2 linked regions of the Panacibacter microcysteis genome follow. The protein of the gene in region 2 interacts with the protein of the main gene of each other region in a pairwise test. Links are inferred from orthologs where the notes say so. Each region holds a gene or a part of one and is shown on either strand. Other genes may lie near its edges.

Region 1 (15,698 bases), 530 kb from region 2 along the record:
CTAGTATGATGTAATAAATATATCGCGTACTGCCAACGGCAAGCGCCTCAGCTTCTTCGACTATGCCATTATGATTTGCGTCTCCAAATTTTGCTTCGCCGGCCAGCAGATGATGTGCTATGTATGATACCAGGAAGATGATTGATAAGATTAATGCCGCAATCATAAGATTTTTATGCTGCCTGTACTTGCGGTTTTTTACTGAAAGCAATGCTGCGAGAAGTAAAAATGCAATTGTTGCATTAATATATGCATTGACCTTTGCGAATATGTGTATATCAAAGCCTGGATCTACATTTAATTTTACATTGCTCAACAGCACTACAGCAACAAACACTACTGTTGAAAATATCCAGATCAGCTGCTTTGCCTTTTTATCGTTTTTTTCTATAGAAGCCTCTAACATATTAAACGTTATTTGTAGTTTTCTTTTTAAATATTAACCGGATAACAACTATTACTATGATCAATGCCAGCACGAAAAACACACCCATTTGTAAAGGGTCGAATGGTAATGGTTCGGGGTTAGTGGCTTTTTCAAGCATCAGCAGGCCTACATCTCTCGACAATAATGCAAGTGAGGAAGAATCCAGTCCATTATAAAAACCCCGTACATTAAAATTTTTGTCGAGTAATACAAACCGTTGTGTGTGTGCAAAGTCGGGATCAAGCGGTCCGTCAGATTCAAACTTATCTACCTTAAGCTCTTCAAATATGAAATTATAGATAGCATCTTTAGAACCGGTTAATAACCACCAGTTTTCCGGGTTGACGCCGTATTTGTCGGCATAAGCTTTCAGGCGGGGCACCGAATCTCTTTCCGGGTCAATAGTAAACGAAAGAAACTGCACCACCGAAGTATCTATCTTCTTCATGGGGTCTCCACCCCTGATAAACGACTGTTGCATTTTTGCCATATTGGTCGTGAGCTTTGGACACACATAACCGCAGGTTGTAAAAATGAAATCTGCAACAATCACCTTGTTTTGTATATCGTATAAGTTTACCGTATCACCAAACTGGTTTTGCAACCTTATGTCTGCTACTCTATGCCATACTGTGTCGGTTTGCTTTTTGCCATCTTCAATGCTGCTTACAACAGAATCGGGCAAATAATGCCTCGGCATTACAACAGCAGAATCACCTGCATTCTTAACAAGCAAATAGCTGATCAGTGGAATCAGTATTGCCACACACAATGCCATTAACGCTTTTTTGTTCATATACTGCTTTAACAAAAAACCATCGCAGGCAGCGATGGTTTAAAGATTAAAAAATATAGTTCAACTGAATATACTTACTATTAATGTAAGGATTCAGGTTTATGTTCTTCTTTAGGCTCCTCCGCATGCTCACCTTCGCTATGGCCTTCTTTCTTTTCCATTTTCGTAGCACTTTTATCGTTGTAGAACGGTGTATATGTACGTCTCATATGATTATATGAACTTCCATCGTACAGGAACGCTATGATAAACCACACAAACAGTAACAAAGGCACTACGATAGTCATGATCAGGTTCCTGATTTCATGCCTGAGGTGCATAAAGTAACCAACGATGTAAAATGCTTTTGCCATCATAAGAATGATGATAGCACCTTTAATTGCCCAACGCAACCCTCCGTCGGGCATACCAATCATCCAGAAACCTAAAACAAGCTCTACAATAGTAAGAACAGAAAGGATGATGGTTACTTTCCATATCTCTTTCGTTCCACCGCCTACATGATGTTCTTCGTGCAATACCGCAGTTGAATGATGTTCCATTTATTTTTAGTTTTCCGGTTAATTAAATCAGGTAAAAACAGGTGAAAACAAATACCCAAACCAGGTCTACAAAGTGCCAGTATAGCCCGGCCTTTTCTATCATGAGGTAATGGCCACGCTTTTCAAATTTATCGTTCAACGTCATTATTAGCATAATAACGTTGATTACCACACCCGAGAAAACGTGGAAACCATGGAAACCGGTTATTGTAAAAAAGAAGTTTGTAAAGTTGGTAGTAGAAAGCGTGCCATCTGCATTTGGAAAAGGATTTTGACCCCACCATGCGCCTTCGTGGTGTAAGTGTGTCCACTCCCAGGCCTGGCAACTTAAGAAAGCCAGGCCACCGATAATCGTCCAGACAAGGTTTTTAACCACCCCTTTCTTATCCATGTTATGTCCTGCATGTACAGCAAGTACCATTGTAACCGAGCTAATGATGAGGATGAAGGTCATCAAACTCACAAAGAGCAGCGGATACCCCGAACCCAGTCCGGGGAAAGACTGGAATACTTCATTGGGATCGGGCCAGCCGGTAGTTGCAAATCTTGTTGTGCCATAAGCAATAAGAAATGCCCCGAATGTAAAGGCATCACTCATTAAAAAATACCACATCATTAATTTACCATACTCAACATTGAAGGGACTTTTACCGCCACTCCAGTATTTCGTTGGCGCAGTTGCAGTTGTTGTAGACATGTTACTGTTTAAATTTCGTTTGCAAATTTATTGGCTACCCGTTAAACGAGTATATAAAATAATAAGTTTTTTATTGACCCACTCATATATTTTTATCGTTATGACCCCGTTTATGTACTGAACATTGTCTTACCCTTGCGAACCCTGTTGATTAGTATTGTTGCAGTTGCAGTGTGCGACGCAACAGCAGTATCATACATATTGTAAAGCCGGGCTCATATCATTATTTCCTGCATGTTAATGCGTGATGCTGAAAAAGATAAAAAGATAAATCCATAGAATATCAACAAAGTGCCAGTACGTGCTTACAATCTCGATTGGTACGGCATTGTAGCTTTTTAACCGAGCACTGAATGCCCTTATAAAAATGACCAATATGGCAATTACTCCTCCTAAAACGTGCAGCACGTGCAGCCCTGTAATAATAGCCAGGAATGATGCTGCCGGGTTACTGCCCTCACCGATAAGTTTTACACCATGCGCACCAAGGTAAGTAAAGCCCTGGAATTGTAATGCTGCAAATAGCACACCTAATATGGCAGTAACTGTTATAAACTGCCTGTAGCGTTGCATTTGCCTTGCCTTAAATGATTTAAGCGCAAGATGCATGGTTAAGCTGCTTACCAATATTACTGCTGTAGAATACCAGAACACGGCGGGCAAAGAAAATTCCAGCCAGTTGGCCTGGTTTCTTCTAACAATGTAGGCACTGGTTAAGCCGGCAAACATCATTACAATGCTGCCCATTGCCACCCATAGCGTAAACTTGTGTGGGTGTATCCTGCTTCTTTGATTACTCACTGTTGTCATCATCACGATTTATTGTTTGTTTACAAGCTGTTATACAAGCATTTAGCGCCTGTTGTGTCACTCACTTGTACTGTATGATCACTACGCAGCAACGATACTGCATAGCCTAATTGTTTTTCAAAAACGTTCGTCTCTTCATGTAAAATTCTCTACCACTAACCTGAAACAGGAATTTTATCGGCCAGTAATGCAAGAAAAACCACCGGCAAATAAATATAACTGCTAAACATTACACGTCTTGCAGCTTTTACATCCATATCTATATACAAGCGCACACACTGTGCAACTATGAATACGTTTGCCGCAATAACGATCCACATACTGACCGTACCTGTTATACCAAAATAAAAAGGTAATAACCCTAGTGGAACCATCATAACCGCGTATGCAATTGCCTGTAATGCTGTGCTTCTTGTTGGTTCATTCCCACCTGGCAGCAATTTAAACCCGGCCCTGTCGTAATCATTATGCGCAACCCACGCAATTGCCCAGAAATGGGGAAACTGCCAAAGAAATTGTATACCAAACAATGCCCACCCCGCGGCATTAGAAATGGATGTGCCTTCGACAATGGCAAAAGGACTGAAAGCATTTGTTGCAGCAACCCAGCCAATTAAACAAGGGATAGCGCCGGGGAAAGCACCAACCAATACAGAAACAGAGCTAACTTTTTTCAGCGGGGTATAGATGTATGAGTATAAAAAAAGACTGAATGCTGATAATAGGGCGGATGCCGTATTAAAATATTGGTACATCAGGAAAACACCAACTATACCAGCTATAAGAGCAAATGTATATGCTTCTCTCTGGCTCATTCTGCCATTTGCTACAGGTCTCTTACCAGTGCGTTTCATTAAAGCGTCTGTATCTTTTTCAGAAGCCTGGTTTATGGCATTAGCACTTCCTGTTACAAGCATTCCGGCTACGAACAGCAGCACAATCATCTTTAAATCAAAATCTACAATATTTGGCGCCAACAGGTAGCATATAACGCATGAAAAAACCACTGTAAAGCTTAGTGTGAATTTAATAAGCTGAAAATAATCCTTCACCTTCGAGGCTAATGAGAAAGAGGTGGAAGATTTAAGCGATTTGTTCATTATATGTGAAGAGTGGAAGCTGTCCATTCATCTTTTAGTTAACTGATAAAAATGCCCTGAAATTCAGGGCATTTTCAATTATCATTAGTAATTCATTACTGTATAAAGAGCAGAGCTATTAATGTGAACTTTCATCAGCCCCAACAGGTGTAACCTGCGATATAAAATCTTTACCATCTTTACCATAGTCGTAAGCCCAGCGGTGCACTTCAGGAATTTCACCAACCCAGTTACCGTGACCCGGATTGATTGGTGTAGTCCATTCAAGTGTTGTTGAGCCCCATGGATTAGTTGTAGTAACTTTTCTTCCCTTGAAAATTGAGTAGAAGAAATTAAACAGAAACAACAACTGTACGGCAAATACGATCATAGCTACTGTACTGATAAACCTGTTCAGTTCGGCAAACTGCTTGAAACTTTCCCATACACTGTAGTCATAGTAACGACGCGGCATACCAGCTAATCCTTCATAGTGCATAGGCCAGAAGATCAGGTAAGCACCAATCATTGTAAGCCAAAAGTGTATGTAAGCAAGGTTATTGTTCAAATAGCGGCCATACATTTTCGGGAACCAATGGTATATGCCGGCAAACATACCAAACATACTTGCCACACCCATTACAATGTGAAAGTGAGCGATCACAAAATAAGTATCGTGAAGATGTATATCCAATGCTGAATTCCCCAGCCAGATACCCGTTAAACCACCTGAAATAAACAAGCTAACAAAACCAATTGCAAATAGCATACCCGGTGTAAACCTGATATTGCCCCGCCACAATGTAGTTAGCCAGTTGAATACTTTAATGGCTGACGGTACAGCAATCAACAGTGTAAGTAGTACGAATATTGATCCTAAGAATGGATTGAGCCCCGTTACAAACATGTGGTGCGCCCATACTAGAAATGCCAGGATGGTAATGGCAAACAATGATCCCACCATCGCCATATATCCGAAGATTGGCTTTCTTGAGTTTGTTGCCAATATTTCCGAAACCATTCCCATAGCCGGCAACAAGATAATATAAACCTCGGGGTGACCAAGAAACCAGAACAAGTGCTGGTAAAGAATGGCACTGCCGCCCTCGTTTGGCAAAGCACCAACGCCGTTTATAAATATATCAGATAAATAAAAGCTTGTACCGAAATTTCTGTCGAATATCAGCAGGATAAAACCAGAAAACAAAACAGGGAATGAAAGTACCCCTAATACTGCTGTAAAAAAGAGTGCCCAGATAGTAAGAGGCAATCGCGTCATACTCATGCCTTTTGTACGCATATTCAGAATGGTGGCAATATAGTTCAGGCCCCCCAGCAATGACGAAACAACGAACAAAGCCATCGCCATTATCCACAAATCCATACCGGTCTTAGATCCCGGCGATGCATCTCCCAATGCACTCAAAGGCGGGTATGCGGTCCAGCCACCGCTAAAAGGACCTGTCTCTACAAATATCGACGATAACATTACAACACTCGCTGCAAAGAAAAACCAGTAGCTAAGCATATTCATCATAGGCGATGCCATGTCTCTTGCGCCTACCTGCAATGGTATAAGCAGGTTTGCGAATGTTCCGCTAAGTCCGGCAGTCAATACAAAAAATACAAGTACAGTACCGTGTATGGTTACCAAAGCATAATATGCTTCCGGGGTTATATGACCGCCCTTTGCCCATTTACCCAGAATATCTTCTAACCATGGAAATGTGGCATCAGGATATCCTAATTGCAAACGAAACAGCACTGACATTAAGCCACCCATCACTCCCCAAAACATGCCGGTAATCAAAAATTGTTTACCGATCATTTTATGGTCCTGGCTAAACACATATTTTGTTATAAACGTCTCATGATGATGGTGTTCATGATGATCTCCATGATGAGTATCATGGTGAGTTACCGCTCCGTGGTGAGGATCTAGAACAACTTCAGTACTCATAATCTCAGTTCTTTATTCTTATTTGTGTAACAATCGCGTTAATTGAAAACTCCCTTACCCATTAACCTTTCTTTTCAGGAATAACTGTTGAAACTTTTGCTGCTGCAGCCTTTGTGCTGTCTGCAGGTGTAGTCGCAGGCTTAATATTAGAAGGATCTTGTTCGGGGAAAGCAGCATAGAAAGCAGGCTTTTGCTTGGCCATCCATTCGTCATACTCTGCCTGGCTAACAACCTCTATCACACCTTTCATAGAATAGTGCCCGTTTCCACACATCTGGTCACAGCTGATCTCATATTGGAAATCCGGGTTACCTGTCTTCTGTTTCATCTCTTTAGTCGTGTATTTTGGGGTGAACCAAAGTGTTGTCGGCGTTCCCGGAACAGCATCCATCTTTAGACGAAACTGAGGCAGGCCAACATCATGCACCACGTCCCTGGAGCCAATAATCAATTTTACAGGCTTGTTTTTTACAACGTACATGGTCTGCTCAGTAACAATATCGTCATGCGTACTTGGATCATCTTTAACGTTGATGCCTGTACTGTCATGCCAGTTCAAACCAAGCGAGTTGGTAGCCGGATCAATCATTCGAAAATATTTTTTACCAAAAACACCGTCATCACCTTTATACCTGAAAATCCAACCAAATTGCTTTCCTGTAACTTCAACTTCCATAGCATTTTTAGGTGCATCTCCTGTAAAAGAGAACCAGTTGCGAAGACCTATCACCACAAGAACAGTTAAAGCAATAGCCGGTACAACTGTCCAGACAATTTCCATTGTATTATTGTGCGGAAAAAAGAATGATTTTCTTTTATCACTTTCCTGGTACCTGTAAGCAAACCAGAACAATACGATCTGTGTAAGTACGAATACAATACCGGTGATAATTAAGGTAACCCAAAGCATCTCATCTACCTTCTCGCCCTGAACACTTGCAGACTCCTGCACTAGTAAAGTCTTGTCTACCAATATTTCATTACACCAGTAAACTCCTATCAGGCCAGCAATAAGAAACGCGATCATAAAAAAACCGTTGATCTTATTGTTTTCTTTTCTTGCGCGATCATCTCCTTTCAGTACAGCAACATACTCACTAGCCTTAGCTATCTGAAATATAATCAGGAACACAAAAACAATAACGGCTATTACAAAAATGAATGACATAGTTATTTTATTAAATCAATCGTGTAATATGGTCTCTTCGTATCCATTGCCTCTTAAAGGCAATTGTACAATATTATGTATGGTGTATGATGCTTTCTTTAAGAAAAGGATGATATTTTGAGAGTAGTGGCTTCTTAGCCAGCTCACCAGAGACAAGTAATATCACCAGGCCAACAAAGAAAGCAGCAATTCCAAAATCTAACCAGCTTAATGAAACATGATCTTTAGACACACTTCCCATTACCATCTGGAAGAAATCTACCCAGTGACCAAATATAATTAGCACCGCCATAAAGGTAACCAATGTATAATTGCGTTTAGTAGATCGCTTCATTAATATTAACAACGGACAAACGAAATTGATTATAAGATTAAGGAAAAATATTCCTTTGTACGGCCCCTGTACCCGATGTTTAAAATATACTGTTTCCTCAGAAATGTTGCCATACCAAATTAGCATGTATTGAGAAAACCACAGGTACGTCCAAAAAATAGAAAAAGCAAACATGAATTTACCAATATCATGCAGGTGCTCCTGATTTGTATACTCAAGGTATCCCTTGTTTTTTAGAAAAATAACCCAGAGCGCAATCAAAGCCATACCGCTTACAAAAGAGCTTGCGAATGTGTACCAGCTATACATAGTAGAATACCAGTGTGCATCAAGACTCATAAGCCATAACCATGGTATTGTAGACGCTACCGTAAGCGCAAACCAAACGATGAACAGGGAGCCTGTTACTGTATTTCTCCAGATATAACTTTTACCAGTTTCCGGATCCATAGGTCCTCCGTCAGCTTCACTGCTTAGTTTTCTCATTCTTGCACCCAACAGAATCCATAAGCCAATTGCAAGGGTTGTCCATATAAGGAAGAATGTGGGATTCAGAAATCCCAGTTTTCCTTTTAAAATCGGATCAACTTTCGCACTTTCATCCAGCCAGTGATAAATATGATGATTGTGATCAATTACAACAATGTAAAACAATACGAGCCATGTAATAGATCCCAAAACGATTACGGCTTTTGATATAGCTTCAGGAACTCTGCGAAACACCATTTGCCAGCCTCCCATTGCTAGAGTAGTTGCACATATGAAAAACATACTTGCATTACAAATAAGCGTAAAAAAGATGCTGTTATACATGAGTGTAGCCCAAAAAACCGATTTCTCATGCTCATCGCTGCTAAAACCCTTGGTAACCAGACCTGCTATCAACGCCACGGCACCGATTGCAATGAGTGCAAGCGACCAGGTTCTTGTTTTTGAAGGCAGTTCGAATTGTGCTCTAAATGAAGCCATTGTATTTCCTTTTATCTCAGGTTAAACTTTTATTTTTTTGCTGATACCGTACTGTCTGCAGCCGGTTTTGCAGCCGGTGCATTTTTTGCCTGTTTTGCCTTAATATAGTGTATGATGGCCCAGCGCTGATCCCTGTTTAACTGCGAAGCATAACTTCCCATCAGGTTTTTTCCATACGTTACTGAATAAAACATTTGTCCCTCAGGCATTGCCTCATATTTAGCATCTCCTACCAACGTTGCGGGTTTTGCAGGATAAGGACCAGCACCGTCTTTATACAGCGGTCCGTTACCGTCTAATTTGGCGCCATGGCAGATACCACAGTTAATCAGGTACTGACGCTCTGCCTCTTTCATCTGTGCATCATTCAAGGCAGGCAAAGGATTAGTTACAGCTTTTGAAGCAATATAATTTGTTGTATCGCCGGCTGCATCTTTTGCCAGTGAAAAAGGTATTTCTTCTCCTCTTGCTATAGTACCAGCTACAGGCTGGTTATTATAAAATATTTTATCGTCTGTACGTTTTTCATTGGTGGAAAAAATAGCGGAATCGCGTTCAGCGTAAGTTTCGTAGGCACGGCTATATGCCATATCAGGCATGTAAATCGTACCGGGATCACGCCTTACATCACTGCAAGCCGCTAAAACTATTCCTGATGTAACAAAAACTATAACAGATATTTTTTTCATCTTCAGGTATTTCAATGCGTTTCTAATTATGCGATGCTTACTTCTTTTTCTTTAATTAGCTGCTGGTCTTTATCGTATGTACCTAACCACCAACCTGCTTCTGCATCCTGCACACTTATTTCCTGTGCGCCTGCACTTGCAAGAAAACCTTTCAGATCTTCTACGTTTGTTTTTGCGGTGCACTCAATTACCATAACAAAAGTATCATCTGTGGCTCTTGCATGAAACGTATGCTTTTTCAGGAAAGGTGCTAACTGGCAGAGATAACAAAATGTAAGCACCATTCCAACAGCAGCGAAAAGAACGGTAAGTTCAAACATAATGGGTATCCAGGCGGGCAAAGCAAAATGGGGTTTACCACCAATATTCAACGGCCAGTCTTTTGCCAGAATCCAGCTTATGCAGCCAAGCGCTGTCGAAGTACCGGTAATACCATAAATAAATCCGGCTGTATGAAGACTTGTCTCTCTTAAACCCATTGCATGATCAAGGCCATGCACCGGGAAAGGTGTATAAACATCATGAATTTTATATCCCGCAACTCTTACTTTCTTTACCGCCGGGAATAAAACATCTTCATCTTTAAAACAACCTACTACAAATTTCTTTTGTGCCATAGTGGTTTTTGCTTTATGCTGCTTGTGCCAGCATTCGTTATTGCTACCCGGATCTGATCATCAATGTGCTGAACGATGAACGGATTGCGACGCAACAGGTGCCTCATCCGTGATTCAAATGCCGGTATTTAAAGAACAAATTTTTTAATGCGCATGCGCATATGTGTGCACGAACTCTTCCAGTGGTTTCTCTTCAACCGGTGTAACTGTGTCTTTATAACTTTCCCCGGTTGTTTTAAGAATTGATTTGATCTCAGCAATTGCGATAACCGGGAAATATTTTGAGAACAGGAAAAAACAGGTAAAGAACAAACCGAATGTACCCGCATAAAACCCGATCTCCCAAATAGTAGGGCTGTAGTAAACAGACCAGCTTGAAGGCAGGTAATCACGATAAAGTGATGTTACAATGATTACAAAACGCTCAAACCACATACCGATGTTTACAATAATACTCATGAAGAATGTTACGAACAGGTTTCTTCTCATTTTACGGAACCAGAATATCTGTGGGCTGATTACGTTACATGCCATCATACCCCAGTAACTCCATCCGTAGGGACTGAACAGATTTGCACGGCTGTACCAGAATGTATAACCTTCATATTTGTTCTGGCTGTACCAACCCATAAACAATTCGGTTAAATAAGCACATCCTACTATTGAGCCGGTTAGTACAATAACCTTGTTCATAGCTTCTATGTGCCCAAGGGTAATATAATCTTCGAGTGAGTATACTTTACGCAAGATGAGCATAAGGGTCTGCACCATCGCAAAGCCCGAGAAGATTGCACCGGCAACAAAGTAAGGAGGGAAGATAGTTGTGTGCCAACCCGGTATAACCGAAGTAGCAAAGTCAAAAGATACGATCGTGTGAACCGAAAGTACCAGTGGTGTACTCAAACCTGCAAGCACCAGTGAAAGTGACTCATGACGTTGCCAGTGTTTGGTAGAACCAGTCCAGCCAAAGGCTGCTATACCATATAATTTTTTACGAAGTTTTGTTTTGGCCCTGTCGCGTACGGTAGCAAAATCCGGCAACAGACCGCTGTACCAGAAAAGTAAGGAAACAGTGAAGTAGGTCGATATCGCAAATACGTCCCACAACAACGGCGAATTAAAGTTAACCCACAACGGACCGCGGGTATTAGGATAAGGCATTACAAAGAACGCCATCCAAACACGGCCCATGTGCCATATCGGGAACTGCCCGGCGCACATAACGGCAAAGATCGTCATCGCTTCCGCAGCACGGTTCACGCCCGTTCTCCAGCCCTGTCTCCAAAGCAGAAGGATAGCCGAGATCAGCGTACCGGCGTGACCAATACCAACCCACCAAACGAAGTTGGTAATATCCCAACCCCAGCCAACAGTCTTATTAAGGTTCCACTGACCAACACCGTAGGTAACCTCGCTGTAGATTGCATAAACACCAAATAAGAGCAATGCAACAGAGATAAAGAAACCTATATACCAAAGCTTACTTGGTTTTGCTTCAATAGGCCTGCAGATATCTTCTGTAACCTGGTGATAATCTTTAGTGCCATACACCAGCGGTTCCCTTAATTGCGATTCGTACTTAAGACTCATTTGATCTGGTTATTTTATTCTTTCTCTTTTTCAGGAAGAGAATTTTATGTAATCAACTAACTATCTCTTTTCAGCTTCCGTTGTGTCACTCACTGCAACGCTTTGTCCGCTACTCAGCAAACGATGCGCTTTCATTATCCTTCGTGATGTGCAGCTGCTTCTTCAGCTTTTTTATTACGAACTTTTGCCAGGTAGTTAACATTCGGTAAAGTATGTACCTGCTCAATTACGTAGAATGTACGCTTGGAATTTTCTTTTCTTGTTTTGGCTATCATACTCACGCCACTGTTCACATTACCAAAAACAATTGCATTGGTAGGGCAGCTTTGCTGGCAGGCAGTTTTTATGTCGCTGTCTTCCAGTGGCCTGCTCGCTTTTTTAGCTTTCAGTTTACCATCCTGCAAACGTTGTACGCAGAATGAGCATTTCTCAATCACACCGCGGCTGCGTACCGTCACATCCGGGTTAAGCACCATTCTTGTAAGATCATCATTCATTACATGAACAACATCATCAAGATGACCAACAATTTTTTGATCCTGGTTATTAGGGAAACTGTCAGCGCCGGTATAATCAGCCCAGTTAAAACGGCGTACTTTATAAGGACAGTTGTTGGCGCAATACCTTGTACCAATACAACGGTTATAAGTCATCTGGTTTAGACCTTCGCTGCTATGGTTGGTTGCTGCAACCGGGCAAACATTCTCGCATGGTGCATTGTCGCAGTGCTGGCAAAGCATTGGCTGAAACACCACATTTGGGTTTTCAAGGTCTCCGCTGTAGTACCGGTCAATACGCATCCAGTGCATATCATGAAAGCGTGCAACTTCACTCTTTCCAACTACAGGTATGTTGTTTTCAGCATTACATGCTACCACGCAGGCACCGCAACCGGTACAGGAGTTAAGATCAACACTCATCCCCCATTTTACACCTGGTTTTTCGTAGTAAGGGTATATCGTACCTTCCTTTTCAAAATTTTCAACACCGCCAAATGGTTTTAACTCTGCTTCACGCTCTTCGAGTATTTCATCCGGGTGCGCTTTAAATTCAGCCAGCGTAAGTTCTTTCATTACTTCCACACGTTTACCCTGGCTGGTATCGTAAGAACCATGTGTTTGTGTCTGCGCAATTTTATAAGTGTCTCCGGTAAGCTTAAGGTCTACCGCAGCGATGGTGTAGTTAACTGTACCATTTACAAGACTTGCAAAAGGAAATACATTCTGACCAACTTTATCAGAAGTTTTGCCCATTTCCGCATTTCTTCCATAACCAATTGCAATACCTACTGTTTCAGGATGTGTGCCAGGTATAATCAAAACGGGAAGGCTTACTGACTTGCCATTCGCACTAACTGTAACAACCTTTTTTTCAGGGTGAACTTCATACGAGTCTGACTGACCGCCATTATTAAGATCAATATCCAGTAAAGTCTTTGCTTTGGCCGGTGAAATTACCAGGTAGTTATCCCAGGTAGCCCTCGTTATCGGGTCAGGCATCTCCTGTAACCATGGGTTTGTTGCACCATTTACACCGATACCCACTTTTTCATAAAGCACGAGTTCAACACCGCCGCCTTTTTTATTACCGGCAGCGCCTATAGCTGCTGCTACTGGTGTGCTATTGAATGTGCCACCTGCTATTGCAGATTGAGAAGGGTTTACTACGCCATCCTGCAAAGCTTTATCCCAGGCAGTTTCACCACCAAGTTTTGTACCCCAGTAATTTTTTACATAGCCTGCGTAATCAACTGTGTTACCACTCCATTTCAAAAGGTTATCCTGCCACTGGCGTGTTTTGAATAACGGATGAATGGTAGGTTGCATAAAGGAAAAGTAACCTGTTTTAGGTTCTGCATCTCCCCAGCTTTCCAGGAAATGATTATCAGGAATAACATATTTACAAAGCAGGGTAGTTTCGTCCTGTTTAGGATTAAAAGAAACGGCCACCTTCACTTTTGCAATACCGCTTTTAACTTTTGCTGTATCAAACCATGTGTATGCCGGGTTGGCTCCGTGAATAAGCAACGCTCCTACGGCACCCGCATTCATGTCTTCAACAAGCTTTGCGAAGTCGGCATCAATTCCCGCTTTCGAATTGTTTGTAACAGACCAGTCGATTGTTGTACCGTTTGCGCCAATTGCTTCGTTAATGGCATTCACGATGATTTGCGTGTTTACGTCATTGCTTCCGCAAACAACCAGGGCTGAGCCTTTTCCTGCTGCCAACAATTTGCCGGCTTCTTCAATACCTGCCTTAAGTTTTGGATCACTTACAGCCGTTGCACCCTGACCATTTACTGCACTTAACAAAGCGGCAGCAACGGCAGCAGTTTCAGATGGCCTGTGCAAAAATCTTTCATCAGCATTTGAACCGGTAAGGCTGGCAACTGTTTCAAAATGAATATGTTTACTCATTTCAGGGCTTTTCTCGTTCAGTTTCTTGCCCTTAACATATTGATTAGAGAACTCAATAGGTGATAACCATGTACCTAAAAAGTCTGCTCCTATACTTACAATTGTCTTCGCATTATCAAAGCGATAAGCAGGTATGGCTCTCTTACCATAAGTTGCTTCGTTGGCGAGTAACATGCCACTGTAAGAAACAGCATCATATACGACATGCCTGCTTCCCGGATATTTTGCCAGGAATTCGCTGATAACAGCAAGCGTAGACGGTGAATTAATGGTACCTGTAAGTAACACCACCGGCGCTCCGCCCAATCCACCTATAGCACCTGCTAAAGCTTTGTCTATTGCTTCAAGCGTTACTTCCTTTTTATCAATGGTTGGAAATCTTAAACGTGCTGTATCATATAAATCAAGTACAGAGGCCTGCACCCGGGCAGATGTACCGCCATTTGTTATAGGGGAGAGATCATTACCTTCTACTTTGATCGGCCTGCCGTCTCTTACCTTGGCAAGAATACTTACCGCATCACCATCCTGCACATAAGTAGTAGCATAGTAGTTTGCTACACCCGGAATAATATCTTCAGGCTTATTGGCAAAAGGAATTGCTTTCTTTACCGGTATATCACAACTTGCAGCTAATGCAGCGGCAGCGGTGCTAAACCCTAAATATTTCAGGAAATCTCTTCGCGGAGCTTCAGCATGCATAAAAGATTTGCCTTCAGCGGCTTCAAAAGGAAGCTCTTCCTTGAATTCATCCTGTCCAGCCTTTTGATATGCTTCTGAATTATTGAACTCGCCGAAACTTTGCCAATACTTGTTGTTACTCATATGCCCTAAATCCCACAGTGGGACTTTTATATGATTGAATAAAAAAGTTTAGTTATTAACCGCCTGTGCGGGTTCTCCACTAATAGTGGCATTTCTGACACTCAGTTCCTCCGATGTTTTCTACAGTCACGCTATCCATTGTGCCATTTTTGATCGCATCATGATATTTTTCGTATATACTATAGAAACCATTATCAGCAAACTGAACTTTTGTAGAACGATGACAGTTAATACACCAGCCCATGCTCAATTCAGCAAACTGTTTAACTTCATCCATTTTGGTAATTTCTCCATGACAGGTCTGACATTGAACCTTGCCCACAGAAACGTGCTGGGAGTGATTGAAATAAACATGATCAGGCAAACTGTGGATCTTTACCCATTCAACAGGTTTTGCTTTGGAAGCATCCCATGGTTTACCGGGTTCATAACCCGCATATGAATACAGTTTTTTGATTTCTTCTGTTCCGTTTATTTCTTTGCCTTCAGCCGTGTATAACGGATCTCCGGCATACTCGTTAATGGCCATATGGCAATTCATACAAACATTTACAGACGGTATATTAGCGTGCTTGCTGTCCTGCGCACCGCCATGGCAGTATAAACAGTTGATCTGGTTTACGCCTGCGTGCACTTTATGAGAGTAAAATATAGGTTGTTCGGGCTCGTAGTTTTGCTGGCGACCAAGGCCGATTGCGCCTTTTACAGTAAAGTAACCACCCACCATGAATAATACGAGCGTACCGAACATGATGTAAGTTTTGCTTCTCCAAACAGG
Region 2 (15,638 bases):
AATGAAATTGCACAGGACCTTACCAAAAAGCTTTCCCGCTTTAATGATGCAAGAATATTTGCCGTGCAGGAACAAACGATTTCTGTAGGTATAGGTTCGCGTGGTGCATTACCGGTGCAATTCATTTTGCAAAACCTCGATTTTCAGAAACTGCAGGATATTATTCCCAAATTTCTCGAGGCAGCACGGCAGGATCCTGTTTTTGAAAACATTGATGTAAACCTCAAATTCAATAAGCCCGAACTGCAGCTTACCATCGACCGGGTAAAAGCAAAAGACCTGGGTCTTTCCACTACAGATGTGGCCGGCGCGGTGCAGGCAGCATTCAGCGGCAGAAGGCTGGCATACTTTATCATGAACGGAAAGCAATACCAGGTAATAGGCCAGGTAGAGCGGCCAGACCGCAACAAGCCAACAGATATTGAAAAACTATACGTGCGCAACAGCCGCGGAGAAAATATTCCGTTGAGTGCTGTAGTAAACCTAACCGAAAGCAGCAGCCCGCCAACGTTATACCATTACAACCGTTTTAAAAGTGCTACAATCTCTGCATCGCTGGCAGAGGGCAAAACTATTGGCGATGGTGTAAAATCCATGCGGGCCATTGCAGGTAAATTGCTCGATGAAAGTTTCCAGACCTCGTTAAGCGGCCCTTCGAGAGATTATGAAGAAAGCTCATCAAATACAACATTTGCATTCGGGCTTGCGCTCATGCTCATTTACCTGGTGCTGGCAGGGCAGTTTGAAAGTTTTCTCGATCCCTTTACAATCATGCTTACGGTGCCGCTGGCATTGGCTGGTGCATTGCTTAGCCTGTACATCTTCGGGCAAACAATCAATATATTCTCGCAGATAGGTATGATTATGCTGATTGGTCTTGTAACGAAAAATGGAATTTTGATTGTAGAATTTGCCAACCAGAAAAGGGAAAATGGCATGCCGCGCATAGAAGCGGTAATCGAAGCCGCCACGCAGCGTCTGAGACCTATTTTAATGACAAGCCTTGCAACGTCATTTGGTGCATTGCCCATTGCGCTTAGTCTGGGCGCGTCTTCCACAAGCCGCGTACCATTGGGTATTGTAATTGTGGGCGGTATTATGTTTTCGCTTATACTTACATTGTTTGTAATTCCTGCTGTGTATACCTTTATCTCGGGTGTTCACAAAACAAAAAAGCTCGAGGTTACAGAGTAGTTTTTTCAGGAGCCAGGCAGTTGTTTTTCATGGCATCGCCTGTTGCGTCGCACTCTTGTACTGTGGGCAAGGAAGCGACAAGGCAGGGAGGCAAAGAAACAAAGAGTAAACAGGTATACTTGTGTTAAAAGGTAAGCAGCAGACTTTGGTTTAAAGAACGTTGCAAGGTGCTTCGTTTGCTGCCCGTAGTACCGGACGTACAAGTGAGTGACACAACAAAAGCTCAATGCTTGTGCTGTTGCCGGTAAACAAAAAAATATTTGAGTTCAATAACGTGTAATGAAAAAAATTATCGCTGTATTGTTGTTGTTTACTTTTAAGGCGCATGCGCAAAAGCTTACGCTTGAAGAAGCCATCAACATTGCATTAAAAAACAGTTTCGATATTCAGCTTGCAAAAAATAACGTTGCGGTAAATGATGCGCTCAACAGTTATGGCGTAGCCGGCGGGCTGCCTGTGGTAACAGGTACAGCATCTGATCTTGAACAACTCTCCAGCCTTAACCAGCGTTTCGTGGGTGGCGATACTGCACGTACTGTAAAAGCAAATGCAGCACCAAGCAATTCATTGAACGTGGGCGTTAATGCCAACTTTGTTCTGTACAACGGTATGCGCATTGTAAGCACTAAAAAAAGACTGGAACAACTGGAATCTCAAAGCGAACAATTACTGAATGCCCAGGTACAGATTGCCATTGCAAATGTGATGTCGAAATACTACGACATTGTGCGCCAGCAGGAGTATTCGCAAACGATAGATTCATCTATTGCCATCTCCAAACTGCGCCTGGAAATATTGCAGACAAGAATGGATGTTGGCCTGGCAAACAACGCAGATGTTTTCCAGGCGCAGATAGATCTCAACACGCTGTTGCAGGCAAAAGAATCGCAGGAGCTTACTGTAAGTATTGCCAAAACGGAATTGTTGCGCGTGCTTACACTGAAAGCTGACTCAACCATTAATGTAGACGATTCTATAAAGGTTGGTGAACTCATGAAGCTGGAAGCAATATTGGACAACCTTTCCACCAATCCTGACATCATTGCAGCCAACCAGCAGATAGAAATAAATGAGCTGATTGAAAGAGAAACGGCAGCACTGCGCTACCCAACGCTTAGTGTGAATGCGGGTTATACATATGGCAGAACACAAAATGCTGCGGGGCAGTTATTGCTGAACCAGCGTTATGGGCCACAGGCAGGTATTAACCTTTCTATACCTATCTACAATGGCAATGCATTTAAAAGGCAGCAGCGCGTGGCAGAGATCAATACCCAAAGCGCAACTGTGCAAAAAGATGCACTGGTAAATGATTATGTAAACAGCGCAGTAAAACAATACCAGACCTACATAACCACGCTGCAGCAACTGGAGAAAGAAGAAGAAAACTATCGTATTACACAGGCTTTGATCGATCTTGTTTTAAAAAGATTCGAACTGCGTGTGGCCACCATTCTGGAACTGAGAGAAGCGCAGCAAAGCTTTGAAGAAACATCCTACCGTTTAACCAACCTGCGCTTTGCAGCAAAGTCTGCAGAAATAGAACTCAAAAGGCTCAGCAACAAGCTTAGCTTTTAAGCCTGTTAATCCGCATCTTTGCAGTAAAGTTTTTACATGAAGAAAGTTGCGCTTATTCCCGCACGTTATGCGGCTACAAGATTTCCTGCAAAGCTTATGCAACAGCTCGGCAATAAACCGGTAATAAGACACACTTATGATAATACCCTGGCTACCGGCTTATTTGATGAAGTGATCGTGGCCACAGACAGCGATATTATTTATAACGAGATTACACAACATGGTGGTAAAGCAGTCATGAGTAAGAAGCAACACGAAAGCGGCAGCGATCGTATTGCAGAAGCAGTTGCCGATATGGATGTTGACATAGTGGTAAATGTACAGGGCGATGAACCTTTTGTAAAAGCGGCACCACTAAAGCAATTGCTGGATGTTTTTGAAGGCGATAAAGGAGCAGGTGTGCAGGTGGCCAGTTTGATGCAGGTATTGACCATGCAGCAGTATATTGAAGACCCCAACTATGTAAAAGTTGCGATAGATAAAAACAACAACGCTATTTTCTTCAGCCGGTCAGTAATACCTTACCCGCGCAACAAAGAAATACCCATTACTTACTACGAACATATAGGCGTCTACGCCTTCAGGAAGCAGGCACTGATCGATTTTACGCATTGGCCGATGACACCACTGGAGGCGGCTGAAAAAATTGAATGTCTTCGTTATCTTGAACATGGAGTGCCGTTAAAAATGGTTGTAGTGGATTACATGGGTGTTGAAATAGACACACCGGAAGACCTTGAAAGAGCGGCGAAATTCCTGTAACTGTTTTAGCCGTAAATTGCCGCTTAGTATTTACCCCTGATATAAATAATTGTTATGCCCGTAAAGACACACAAATACACCAATAATGATGTAACCGTAATATGGCAACCAGAAATGTGCATGCATTCTACGATTTGTTTCAAAGGGTTGATAGAGGTTTTTGATCCTAAGAAAAGACCGTGGGTAAATATGGAAGGTGCTACAACTGAACGAATTATTGAGCAGGTGCGTAAATGCCCGAGCGGCGCACTCAGCTATGTAATGAATAATGAACAGGCACCGGAAGAAAATAACAGTGCTGTACTTTCAGAAGCTGCAAACGTCATCAACATACAGGTGCTGCCCAATGGGCCACTGCTGATACAAACCGACTGCGTGATTACGTATGCAGACGGCAGGCAGGAAACAAAAAAAGGCAATACTGCATTGTGCCGCTGTGGCGCATCTGCCAATAAACCATTTTGCGATGGTTCTCACCGCAAAACTGGTTTTGTTGGGTAGAACGTGCAGTGTTATCAAAGCTTTAAATTGTCCTCTTTATCAAGTTCCCAGAAAGGATTAAAGGCAATTTCTACCAGGTGACCATCCGGGTCTTTAAAATAGCCGCTATAGCCGCCCCAGAATACTTTCTGTGCAGGTTTAACGATCGTAGCGCCCTTGCTCTGCACTTCATGCAGTACACTATCTACTTCTTCCTCAGATTTGGTGTTAAGAGAAAATGTTACGCCCGCAAAACCTGTAGCATCATCACTTATTGCAGCATCTTCTGCAAGCAAATGTCTGGGGTATAGCGCCATGGTTATGCCACCCAAAGGAAATAATACGAGGTCTCCTGTGCTATGCTCCGATCTTTTCCAGCCAAGCGATTCATAAAAGCGGGCTGTTGTTTCAACATCGCTTACGCCCAGCGTAATCAGGTTAAGTTTTTGTCTCATCGTCGTCTTCTTTTGTCCGTGTCATTGTATTACAGTGTCAAAAAATCTCCCAAAGATACACTGCTTACAAAAGTGCATTTTAACCGGCACTCCAATGAAAGCTATTTCAAAGACAATTCATGCACGCCTGTTAAACACTATTGTGTAGTATAGGTATAGGTACCCGATCCCGCTTCTATTACAGCATATCCGTCTTCGTAACGCAATATGTTTACCTGTATACCGCTTTCCTTAACCGCTGCATTTTGCTTTGCGGGCACATATACAAGTGCGGTAGTATTGGCAGGAATAGTAACGTTTAAAGTAAAGGCATCAGCGGTTTTTTTCCATTCGCTTGTAATAGTACCCCTTATGGATTGATAACTGCCTTTAGCCCATCTAAGATCACCAGCAGGCTGAGGTTTTATAATGATCGTTTTAAAGCCCGGAGATGCAGGATTGATACCAAGCAGTGAGCGATAAAACCATTCGTCAACAGAGCCAAACATCGGGTGGTTTTGAGACGGGCTGCTTTCGGGGTAGGCCCATGTTTCCCACAAGGTGGTAGCACCATTGTTTATCATGTTCAGCCAGCCCGGGTAGCCCCGCTGGTCAGTAATGGTATACGCGATATCGTTCCTGTTGTATGTTCTCAGCACATCAAACATCATTTTAGTGGAGAAGATACCGGTGCTTACATGCATGTGGTGTCTTTCAAACTCTTTCATCAATACATCGAATGCGGCTTTTTTGTCTGGCGCAAGATCATACCACAGAGCAAGTATTTGTGCGCTCTGTGTTGCATTGTCGAATCTGCCGGTGTTGCGAACATTGTATTTGTATACGATTGCCTCTTTAATATCTTCAGCCAGCCCGCCGTATTGAATGCTGTCTGTTGTTTTGCCGAGTATGCCCGCAAATTCGGCTGCAAGCTTTGCATGGTTGTAATAAAAGCAGGAAGCGCTGAATGCATCCGGTTTTGTATCCAGTGCTTCATGGTCTCCAATATCCCAATAGAAAAGATTTTCAAAAGATTGCTTTTGTAAGAAAAGCATTTGCCTGGTAAAGGCATTGTAATGTTGCGCAATGATTCTTTTATCCCCATAAAAATCATAGAGCTGTTTTTGCAGGAATGCAAACCCGAGTTGCCAGCCCATTGGCCCGGACTCATCGCCATAGCCTCTGTCTGCAATACCTGTAAATGGCGCAATCTCTGTAATGCCACCACCTGGCCGTTGTTCGTTGGCAAAATCTGTAACCGCTTTGGTATAAAACTGCGCCATATTGTAGTTATAGATAAAGGCATTTGAGCTTACAACCATATCTGCACCATAACCCATTTTTTCACGTGCAGGGCAATCTGACTGCACACTGAATATGTTGCTAAGAAATGTCCATTGTATTACTTCGTGCAACGTGTTGAACTGTTCATTCGAACAACTGAATGTTCCGTTTACATTCACTGCACTGTTCATGCGTAAACCTTCGAAGTTTTCTATGGTTGGTGTACCGGGCCAGCCTGTTACTTCCACGTAACGAAAGCCGTGAAAAGTAAAGTGCGGGTTCCATGATTCTGTCGCTCCTCCCTTCAGTATATAGCCGTCTTCCTGCCACGCTGTTTCAGGGGCACCAGGTGGGGCCTTGATAGCGCCTTTTTTTATTTGTGTCATTACAGATGTCATGTAATTCAGTGAACCATTCGTGTATACATCCTCACCAAAGCGCATGGTAATTTTGTCTCCCTCGTTACCGGTTACATGTATTCTTACAACACCAGCAAAATTTTGCCCCATATCTACTATAAAAGTGTCTTTGCCCTGTTCATATATTTTTACCGGCTTAATCGTTTTTGTTACCTGTATTGCAGGCTGCATTTGCGCTTTTAATGTGCCATCAGGGCCATTCACCTGCACAGCCTGCTTCCATGCTGTTTTATCAGCCTGTAAAGTGTTCCAGCCGGGCTGCTCCAGGCGGGCGTCATATTTTTCACCGAGGTAAACATTGTTGTGCGTTACAGGCCCGGGAGCTGTAAGCCACGATTCATCAGTAACGATTTTATCAACGGAACCGTCTTTGTAAGTAATATGTACTTCTGCTTTTACGCAGGGCCTGCCTGTCTGCTGGTAATCACGCAGGTCCCAGCGGCCGAAGAATTTTATTGGTAAAGGGTTCCACCATCCTGCACCGAGCGCGATTGCTGCAACGTTTATGCCTTGCTGTACCATAGGGGTCACATCATATACCGCATACAGTACCTCTTTTTTATAAGTGGTAAAGCCAGGGTCGAGCACATGGTTCCCCACTTTACGGCCGTTTAAATATGCTTCATAATAACCCAGCCCGCTTATGTATAATTTTGCTGCAATTATTTTTTTACTGCCTTTAAATGTTTTCCTAAACAGTGGCATCCGATCTTCCTTAAAGCGGTCTTCGTCACGTGCAGGATTCCTGGAGCCATCACTGATCCATTTTGCCGTCCAGTCTGCTGGTGAAAGCATGGCCGTTTCAAAGATGTTTACAGCACTCCATGCTGATGCTGTACCGTTTTGATCGTACACCCTTACACGCCAGTAATATTTTGTAAAAGACGTAAGAGGGGCACCTGCATATTCAATTTGTATATTGTCAGATGAAGCGATCTTTCCTGTAGACCACTCTGTGGCTTTACCGTGCTCAACGTCTGCAGGTGTTTTACTTACAATAATTTCATAAGCCGTTTGCAGCGCATTTCTTTCCGTGCTGTTGAATGTCCATGCAAAACGTGGGTTCGCAATATCTATACACAGCGGGTTCTCAATATATTCACAGGTAAGATTTACAGGCTGTAAGGCCACATAGGCATGCGCCCGGAACACACAGGTTAGAGCCAGCAAAAGAAGCAAAGCGTTTTTTTTCACGGCAACATATTTTAGACGTGTAAATTAAACCAGTTTAGCTTCTAAAGCTAAAGCATAGTGCAGCATAGCAGATTGAAGCATTCTGATATAGTTGTATGAAATGTTTGGCCACGGGATTATTTGCTGATCGCCAAAGCTGCCATAAAAGAGGAACGCAGAAGTGAGTGACACAACAGGCGATGCCACGAAGTGCAGCTGCTTAGTGCATCAGTTTTTCAACGGCTGTTTTCAATGTTTCAGCTTTTTTTGCAAAACAGAAACGCACCACCTTATTGTCTGTAGCCTCTTTGTAGAAAGCACTCAGCGGAATGGCCACCACGCCTTTTTCTTTTGTTAGGCGCATCACAAAATCTTTATCGCTTTCATTACTTATGGCCGCGTAGCTGTAGCATTCAAAATAACTTCCGTGAGAGGGTATCAGTTCAAAAGGTGTAGCCGCCATCAACGTTCTGAGATAGTCTCGTTTTTGCTGCATTTGCGAACCGAGTTGCAAGTATGCATCTTCGTTTAACAGGTACTCCGCCAATGCATATTGTACCGGTGCATTGCAGGAGAAACAATTAAACTGGTGTACTTTTCTAAACTCTTTCATCAGTGCCGGGGCGCTTACGCAATAACCGATCTTCCAGCCGGTGCAATGGTATGTTTTGCCAAACGAAAAGCATACAAATGCCCGCTGCAGCAATGCAGGATAGCGTAGTATGCTTTGGTGTTCTATGCCATCAAACACAAGGTGCTCATATACTTCATCGCTTATAATGTAGAGATCATGCGCTTCGGCAATTGCCTGTAGCTCCTGCATGTCAGCAGCAGTAAGTACGGCACCGGTAGGGTTGTGTGGCGAGTTAATAATGATCGCTTTTGTGCGTGGAGAAACCTGTTGCCTTACTTCATGCCACGGAATGTTGTAAGCAGGAAACTGTAATGATATTCTTATGGCTTTGGCACCATTGATCTCTATGTTGGGAATATAACTGTCGTAAGCCGGCTCAAATACAATCACTTCATCGCCTGCATGCAGTATGGTTGTAAGAGCCGTGTAAATTGCATACGTACCGCCGGGTGTAACTGTAACCTGGCTTGCAGCATCTACAGCGGTGTGGTACAGTTTCTCAATTTTAGCGGCAATACGCTGCGTAAGCAATGGCAGTCCATTCATGTGTACATACTGGTTGTGCCCGTCCTGCATGGCTTTGTTTACAAGATTGGTAAGCTCGCTGCTCATGGGAAAATCGGGAAAACCCTGCCCGAGATTGATTGCCTGGTGCTCCAGCGCAAGCTGGCTCATAACAGTAAAAATGGTTGTACCAACATCCGGAAGTTTTGATAGCATGTACACAAAAGATTTGATCAAATGTACAGGCAAAGGCGCTTTGCTGCAAGCACTAACTGATAATTATCGCCTGCTGTTTATTTAAAGCAGCAGTATTTGTGGGTAAGCTGTGGTTTTGCATGGCATCACCTGTTGTGTCACTCACTTGTGCGTTCCACTTTTATGGCGGCTGCTGCGTTGCGTGTCAGCGGCGTGGCTGCAAGTTTGTAGCGGCATTATAAAAACAGTGCTTCGGCCTGCTGAATGCTTTCGGGCTTACCAACGTCTATAAACTTACTGTCTGAATGATCGAAAGCCTGTATTCTTTCTGATGCTGCAAGAGAAAGATATACATCCACCATAGAGAATTTGCCTTGTTGCTGCATAACATCGAAAATGCGGTTGCTTAGCACATGAATACCGCTAAACGCTTTTTGGTGCAATACTTCTGCGGGTCTTGCAATTCTTTCTTCACCGGTGTTAACGTTGCGCCAGCCACATAGCCTTTTATGATCGTCAAATAAAAAATAGCGGGAGGTTTTACGCCGTGTAACTGCCAGTGTAGCCAGCGGCTGCTGAGCGTTGTGCAGGCTGATCATTGCTGAAAGGTCGAGATCTGTAAGTACATCGCAGTTTAGCAGTACAAATGTTTGCGCATCCTGTAAAAAGGGTCTTGCTTTTTTTAAACCGCCGCCTGTTTCCAGTACAGCGTCTGTTTCGTCGCTTATTACAACATTGCTGCCCCAGCCCTGGTGTTGCGCTATTATGCCGGTTAGCTGGTCTGCAAAGTGGTGTACGTTTACAACAACATCGTAAATGTTGTGTTGCTGCAGGTACATAATATTACGTTGCAGGAGTGTTTTATTATTTATAACAGCCAGTGCCTTGGGGTGTTTATCTGTAAATGGTTTAAGCCTTGTGCCGAGGCCTGCTGCCAATATCATTCCTTTCATTATTTAAAATTATTTGCGGGGTATTTGTATTGCCAGCCAGCCATTACGTATGCTGATGGCGCCGGAGCTGCTGAATAATGTTTTATTGTACAAGTGTGCGACGCAAGGAACGATTCCACCCGTTATGCTGCCGGGTACATCATTTCATCACTACTGCGGGCGTACCCAGTTTTGTTCATTACAATGTTCCAGCTCTATCTTAACCTTGTATTTGTTCTTAAGATGCCTGGCTGTTTGTTCTGCCGCATACACGCTTCTATGCTGGCCGCCGGTACAACCAAAATTTACAGACAAGCTCTCAAAGTTGCGTGTGATATAATCTTCAACCGAGATATCTACAAGATCGAAAACACTGTTTAGAAAAGTGGTCATCCGGGTTTTTTGTTCCAGGAAATCCATTACCCGTTTGTCTTTACCTGATAACGTTTTGTACTCAGCAAAACGGCCGGGATTGAGCAATCCGCGACAATCGAATACAAAGCCGCCACCGTTGCCGCTGTTGTCTTCCGGTATTCCTTTCTTGTACGAGAAACTTTTGATCTTTACAACAAGCGGTGTTTGTTCAGTTGCCTGCACCGTTTTAAAGCGGGCTGCAATGTCGTCTGCCACAATAATGTGTAGTATGCGGTCAAACTCAGGCAATGCAATGCCGGTTTGCCGGTGCGCCATAAAATACCGGAGGTTTTTTAATGCCAGGGGAATACTGGCAAGGAAGTGCGCCTTTCTTTCAAACAAGCCACGAAAGCCGTATGCGCCCAATACCTGTAAAAGCCTGATAAGCACGTAACCATTATACTGGCTGGTGAAGATGAGCCTGTTTACAGGTTTGTCAAGCAACGCATCGATCCTGTCCATGTAATAACTGAGCAGGCTGTCTTTCCACTCGTTGCTCAGTTCTGCTTTGGCCTGCCAGAGCAGGCTTGCAACATCGTATTGCAATGCACCCTGCATGCCGCCCTGGTAATCGATAAAGAAAACCTCATCGTTGTTTACGATAATATTACGGCTTTGAAAATCGCGGAACATAAAATATTTATACTCCGTTTTTGTAAGGTAGCTGCCAAGGGCTTCAAAATCATCGAGCATAGCCTGTTTGTCGTAAGGAAGCTGCAATGTATCCAGGAAATAATATTTAAAGTATAGCAGGTCGCTCATGATAGCCTGCCTGCCAAACTCTTTGGCAGTGAGACAACGGCCATAATCCAGCGCTTCGTGCCCTTTGATCTGTATGCGGGCAAGCTTATCAAGGCTTTTGCAAAACAGGCCATACACTTGGTCGTTGTGGCCATGTTGTTCCAGTTTATTCAGCAGGGAGTTTGTTCCCAGGTCTTCCTGTATGTAAATTGTTTTTGCTTCATTTACCGCGTATATGTGCGGTACAGGGAGGTCTTTGCTTTCGAAGTGCCGGCTGAAGTAAATGAACGTATCGTTCTCTTTTATATTGAGGCCATAGGTGGCAATGTATGTGTTGTTTTCATCATATACACGGAAATAGGTTCTGTCGCTGCCGCTTTGGGGCAGTTTGGTAATTGCAGTGCAGGGCTTGTTAAAGTGTTGTTCAAACAGGTTGGTAACCTCGTTTACAATTGCATCCATTAAGTAAAAAGTTTGGGGGTAAAAATAGAGGTTTATTTGTTTTACAAGGGCATGACAAACCTTAACACCGGAATTAAATGTAGATACATTAATTTTGCCGTTGATGTTACAGGCATTAGATATATTAAAAGTGGCCCACCGCAATACAATTGACCCGGGAATGAATTTATTGCACATGAAAGAGCAGTTCATTCCAGGTTCTATTCAATATGTTATTCGCCGGTATTACCCGCAGGACCAGTGGAAGAGTGACGATACGGGTATGATGGTATATCATTACAATGCCAAAAGGCCGGAAGATAATTTCCTGGAGTTACGGTTTTGCATCAGCGGCAATAAATACTGTTTTGAAAAGAGCTGTGCCAATTGTAATGAAACGCCTACCAATAACTGTAGCGGTAAACACGATAGTATAGATGTTTTTTCGTTTCACTTTTCTTCTACTTTCCTGTACCAGTTTGTACATAATGTAAAGCTGAGTAACCGTAAAGATGAAGTGCTTGCGTTTAAACATCCCAATTCCTTTACAAAGATTTTCCCGGTATGTAACCGTAAAAGAATGAGCCTGGATGGCTTGCTGAACCATAGCTACAGCGGCAGCCTCGAAAATATTTTCGTCAATGCCAAGGTGCATGAGTTACTGCTTTATAGCCTGGAATGCCTGGTTGATGAGAAAGAAGATGGCTTTACTTGTAAGTTCCTGGCAGATGAAGCTGGCAGGGACAGGATTTACCAGGCAAGGGAAATACTGCTGCAACACATCGGTGATCCGATTACCATAAAGGAACTGAGCCGTAAAGTAGCCATGAATGAATGTTACCTGAAGAAGGGTTTCAAGGAAATTTTTGGTACAACGATTTTCGATTTTTACCAGCAGCAACGTATGGAACATGCCAAATACCTGTTGTATGAAAAAGGATTGAGTGTTACAGATGTTTCTGCCCTGCTTGGTTACTCTTCTATCTCTCACTTTTCAGCAGCTTTTAAAAAGCACACCGGTTTAAAGCCTTGTGATTTGTTACGATAAACATTAGCACCATATAGCTACCAAATAAAAAGCCGCAGTATGTGATTACTGCGGCTTTTTATATAGAGAAAAAGTTTAAGATGGCATTGCTTCTCCACCCTCTTCAGAAGTGCTGGTAGATTCTGCCGGCATTTCAACTACTTCTGGTGCAGGTGCCGGCGCTGGTGGCGGTGTTACTTTTTTAGCAGCCGCTTTTTTTGCTGCTTTCTTTGGAGCCGCCTTTTTTGCTGCCTTTTTAGGAGCTGCTTTTTTAGGCGCTGCTTTGGCAGCCTTTTTAGGAGCGGCCTTCTTTACTGCTTTTTTGGGAGCAGCTTTTTTAGGCGCTGCCTTCTTTGCTGCTTTTTTAGGTGCTGCCTTTTTTGCTGCTTTCTTTGGAGCTGCTTTTTTAGGAGCAACTTTTTTAGGAGCAGCTTTCTTCGCAGCTTTTTTAGGGGCTGCTTTCTTGGCGGCTTTCTTTTTATTTGCTTTTGCCATGGGAGAGGAATTTTTTAAAAATTATATATAAGTTGTTAAGTTAAAAATGTTTTCGTAATAATAACATGAACCAAAGAAAATTTTTTAAAACAACATAGTTTATTAACTGTAACATGTTTGTATCTGTGCATGATTGTTGGCTCAATATGCATTCACTATGGTGGCACAAATCTTCAGCACTGAAACAATAATAGCAAAGCGGTAAACCCGCGGAACAGTAATGCATAATCTTTCAATAATTTTTGAAAATTCAGAAAACCTGTTTAGCTTTACATCATGAAGCTTGCAGAAGCAAAACAACAATTCATTCAAAGCTGGGGCGTACTTGCCACGCAATGGGGCATCAACAGAACAATGGCGCAGGTACATTCACTGTTGCTGGTAGCCAGCAAACCGCTGAGCACGGATGATATCATGGAAGAGCTGAGCATCAGCCGTGGTAATGCCAATATGAACATACGCGACCTGATACAATGGGGGCTGGTAGAAAAAGTAATTGTACCGGGAGACAGGAAGGAATACTTCTCTGCAGAAAAAGACATCTGGAAAGTAGCCACGAAAATTATGTACCAGCGAAAGAAGCGCGAACTGGACCCCATGGTCAAAGTGCTTAACCAGCTAAGCGACATAGAAGGAGACAAGCGTAACCCCGAGGTAAAAGCATTTTCCGAAACCGTTGATAACCTCAAAAAATTTGCCGGCCAGGCAGAGAAATCAATGGACGTGCTTATAAAAGCCGAAGAGAACTGGTTCTGGAGCAACTTTATAAAGCTCCTTAAATAAAGGCAAAGCCGGGTTTACCAGTCTTGCATAAGATTTTAAATCAATTCCTGAAAGTATAATACGGTATATGAAGTTGATAAAACAGGTGGACTTTTTTTTGCAGCTGTTGTTGATGGTAACGTTCCTCTTTTTTGTTGCTGCCAGTAAAGATGGCTTTGAACTCAACCTGCTGGCGGCATTGTTTATTACCGGTTTTTATCACCTGGTAAGCATGGTTGCACATGAAGTGTCCGGCTACTTTATAAAACGCGGCTCCGTAAGAAGGTGGTATCATAACATAAGCTACATAATAGCAGGGCTTAGTCTTTTTTTCAATTCAGCACCAGGCGTAATATACATTGTTGAATATGTAACTCCCTTCATGGCTTTTTTCTATACATGGTTATGTTACAAAGAGACTTTTGTATACCTGAAAAGGCCACTTTCTATCTTAAAGTAACTCAGCTTTTCTCCACACGCACCAGGCCTGGTATTTTCTTTACCGTAAAATACATGAGCGCAAGCAGCATGGCAAACGATACGGTAAACATCCACGCCTGTATATGCTCTACCGGCTCAGCTACATGGCTTAGCATGGTGTGTGCAATATCCCCAGGGTTGGTAATGATGTTCCAGCTATTGTAACGCTTGTAGCGTCCCAGATAAATACCATAACTACATAGCGTAATAAGCAATATCGTCAGCGGCAGGTGAAACATCGGCCTTATATGTTTTACAAGAAACCGCTCTACCTGCAGTAATGAAGTAATACAAAGTGCAATACCATTCCACGCACCGGAAATAACAATCAGCAGATCGAACCAGAAAGGAATGAGCGGCCTTTCCTCAAAGTGAAAAATATCTGTAATAATATAGGGTGCATTGGGTAAAAACAACAGCCAGCAGCCCAGCATCATACACGCTTTGAAATTAAACCTTTTAAACTTTGTAAGCCGCCTGCTGAATAACAGTGGCACAGTTGCCAGGAAAAGATTCCACGGATAAAAGAAATACAGCCTCTCACCAGTGTAAGCATAGCGCAAGCCAACCATACTTACCGTAAAACACATCGAAACAAAAATCATCTGCTCGAAGCCTGAAAACTTATTGATTAATCTGCGTATCATAACAATATTATTATTTTAGGAAAGAAAATAAAAGTACCCACCAGCAAACTGATAATTGAAACCCAGAGCACTGCACCCGCACTCATGTCTTTGATTATTTTTATGGCAGGATGAAATTCTCTGTGTACCACATCGCATAGCTTTTCAATGGCTGCATTGATCATCTCAAACGCAATTACCAGCCCTGTGCACAGCAAAATGATCAGCCACTCGGTATTACTGATGTTGAGTGCAAAGCCACCAAGAACCGCAGCCAGCGCTGCTCCCAAATGAAACCTTCCATTTCTGTCATACATAAAAAAATGAACAATACCATTAAACGCATATACAAATGCTTTTAAAAATGTGTTTCGTTTTCCGGTTATTACAAACCGTACATGAATGCCGTCTTTGATCATGTTGTTTTTATTAACTGTTTAAAAATGTGAAGTGATAATTATGAGCCCGGCAGTACAGCACTCTTCACCGTTCCTTGCGTCGCACTCTTGTACAGCATATTTTTATGGCAGCATGGTGCAAACAACGTGCTTTTATATACCATGCAAAAGGGTTGAAGCCGTACAAGGCCATACTGCCGGTTGCTCATAATCTTTGATTCTCCCCAAAGTCAACGTTCTCCAGGTAGTTTAGCGGGTTAAAACTTATTTTTAACTTGTTAGTACATGTTGCGTTACTATGCAGATCTGCGCACCTGCTCACCAATGCTTCAGCAGTACAAGAGTGCGACGCAACGGATGCTTCATACCTGTTCTGCAGCCTGGCTACAAAAAAGCCTTACACCATTTCCTGCGGTATTGCATCACTGCCATACCAGTTTACTTTACGGCTTGCATACATTACTATGGCCAGCACAATAAACAATGCCACGCTGCCTACCACCAAAGCACAAAGAAGTAAATAACCATATTCTTGCTATAAGTGAGATGACAGCATAGGTGTATTTTAAAAGCACTTTGAAATTCAAAGTTTATATGTAAAAAAAATTATTTGGTAGCTCTTATCATTTGCTCAAGTGCATCGAGGTGCTGCTTAAATGCCTTCT

The links.
Region 1: the proteins of I5907_RS04660 (region 2) and I5907_RS06875 interact in binary tests that used the Escherichia coli proteins (3 or more experiments, as listed by UniProt). The link is inferred for Panacibacter microcysteis from one-to-one orthologs.

Annotation. Positions count from the first base shown.
Region 1 is NZ_JADWYR010000001.1:1,681,530-1,697,227, reverse strand. Bases 3,902-6,871 are described here. They hold I5907_RS06875 (cytochrome c oxidase subunit I), read right to left. Parts: upstream 6,312-6,871; coding sequence 4,491-6,311; downstream 3,902-4,490. Other genes in these bases: I5907_RS06870 (cytochrome c oxidase subunit II), read right to left, coding at 6,373-6,871; cyoE (heme o synthase), read right to left, coding at 3,902-4,372. In the rest of the region: I5907_RS06905 (DUF420 domain-containing protein), read right to left, coding at 1-406; I5907_RS06900 (SCO family protein), read right to left, coding at 408-1,223; I5907_RS06895 (cytochrome C oxidase subunit IV family protein), read right to left, coding at 1,304-1,765; I5907_RS06890 (cytochrome c oxidase subunit 3), read right to left, coding at 1,788-2,462; I5907_RS06885 (cytochrome c oxidase subunit 3), read right to left, coding at 2,700-3,275; more of cyoE, read right to left, coding at 3,428-3,901; more of I5907_RS06870, read right to left, coding at 6,872-7,479; I5907_RS06865 (quinol:cytochrome C oxidoreductase), read right to left, coding at 7,553-8,782; I5907_RS06860 (c-type cytochrome), read right to left, coding at 8,812-9,471; I5907_RS06855 (DUF3341 domain-containing protein), read right to left, coding at 9,498-10,088; nrfD (NrfD/PsrC family molybdoenzyme membrane anchor subunit), read right to left, coding at 10,233-11,678; I5907_RS06845 (TAT-variant-translocated molybdopterin oxidoreductase), read right to left, coding at 11,813-14,920; I5907_RS06840 (c-type cytochrome), read right to left, coding at 15,000-15,698. UniProt on the Escherichia coli protein: Cytochrome bo(3) ubiquinol oxidase is the terminal enzyme in the aerobic respiratory chain of E.coli that predominates when cells are grown at high aeration.
Region 2 is NZ_JADWYR010000001.1:1,156,921-1,172,558, reverse strand. What follows is about bases 6,612-9,521. They hold I5907_RS04660 (methionine aminotransferase), read right to left. Parts: upstream 8,679-9,521; coding sequence 7,545-8,678; downstream 6,612-7,544. Other genes in these bases: I5907_RS04655 (nucleotidyltransferase family protein), read right to left, coding at 8,894-9,521; I5907_RS04665 (family 78 glycoside hydrolase catalytic domain), read right to left, coding at 6,612-7,345. Outside these bases: I5907_RS04690 (efflux RND transporter permease subunit), read left to right, coding at 1-1,194; I5907_RS04685 (TolC family protein), read left to right, coding at 1,474-2,772; kdsB (3-deoxy-manno-octulosonate cytidylyltransferase), read left to right, coding at 2,809-3,534; I5907_RS04675 ((4Fe-4S)-binding protein), read left to right, coding at 3,589-4,035; I5907_RS04670 (VOC family protein), read right to left, coding at 4,050-4,469; more of I5907_RS04665, read right to left, coding at 4,607-6,611; more of I5907_RS04655, read right to left, coding at 9,522-9,610; I5907_RS04650 (RapZ C-terminal domain-containing protein), read right to left, coding at 9,761-11,206; I5907_RS04645 (helix-turn-helix domain-containing protein), read left to right, coding at 11,310-12,233; I5907_RS04640 (hypothetical protein), read left to right, coding at 12,343-12,738; I5907_RS04635 (GbsR/MarR family transcriptional regulator), read left to right, coding at 12,984-13,490; I5907_RS04630 (hypothetical protein), read left to right, coding at 13,558-13,929; I5907_RS04625 (DUF1361 domain-containing protein), read right to left, coding at 13,931-14,596; I5907_RS04620 (diacylglycerol kinase family protein), read right to left, coding at 14,593-14,994; I5907_RS21985 (hypothetical protein), read right to left, coding at 15,371-15,448; I5907_RS04610 (winged helix-turn-helix domain-containing protein), read right to left, coding at 15,580-15,638. UniProt on the Escherichia coli protein: Shows aminotransferase activity with methionine and histidine as substrates, and to a lesser extent also with phenylalanine.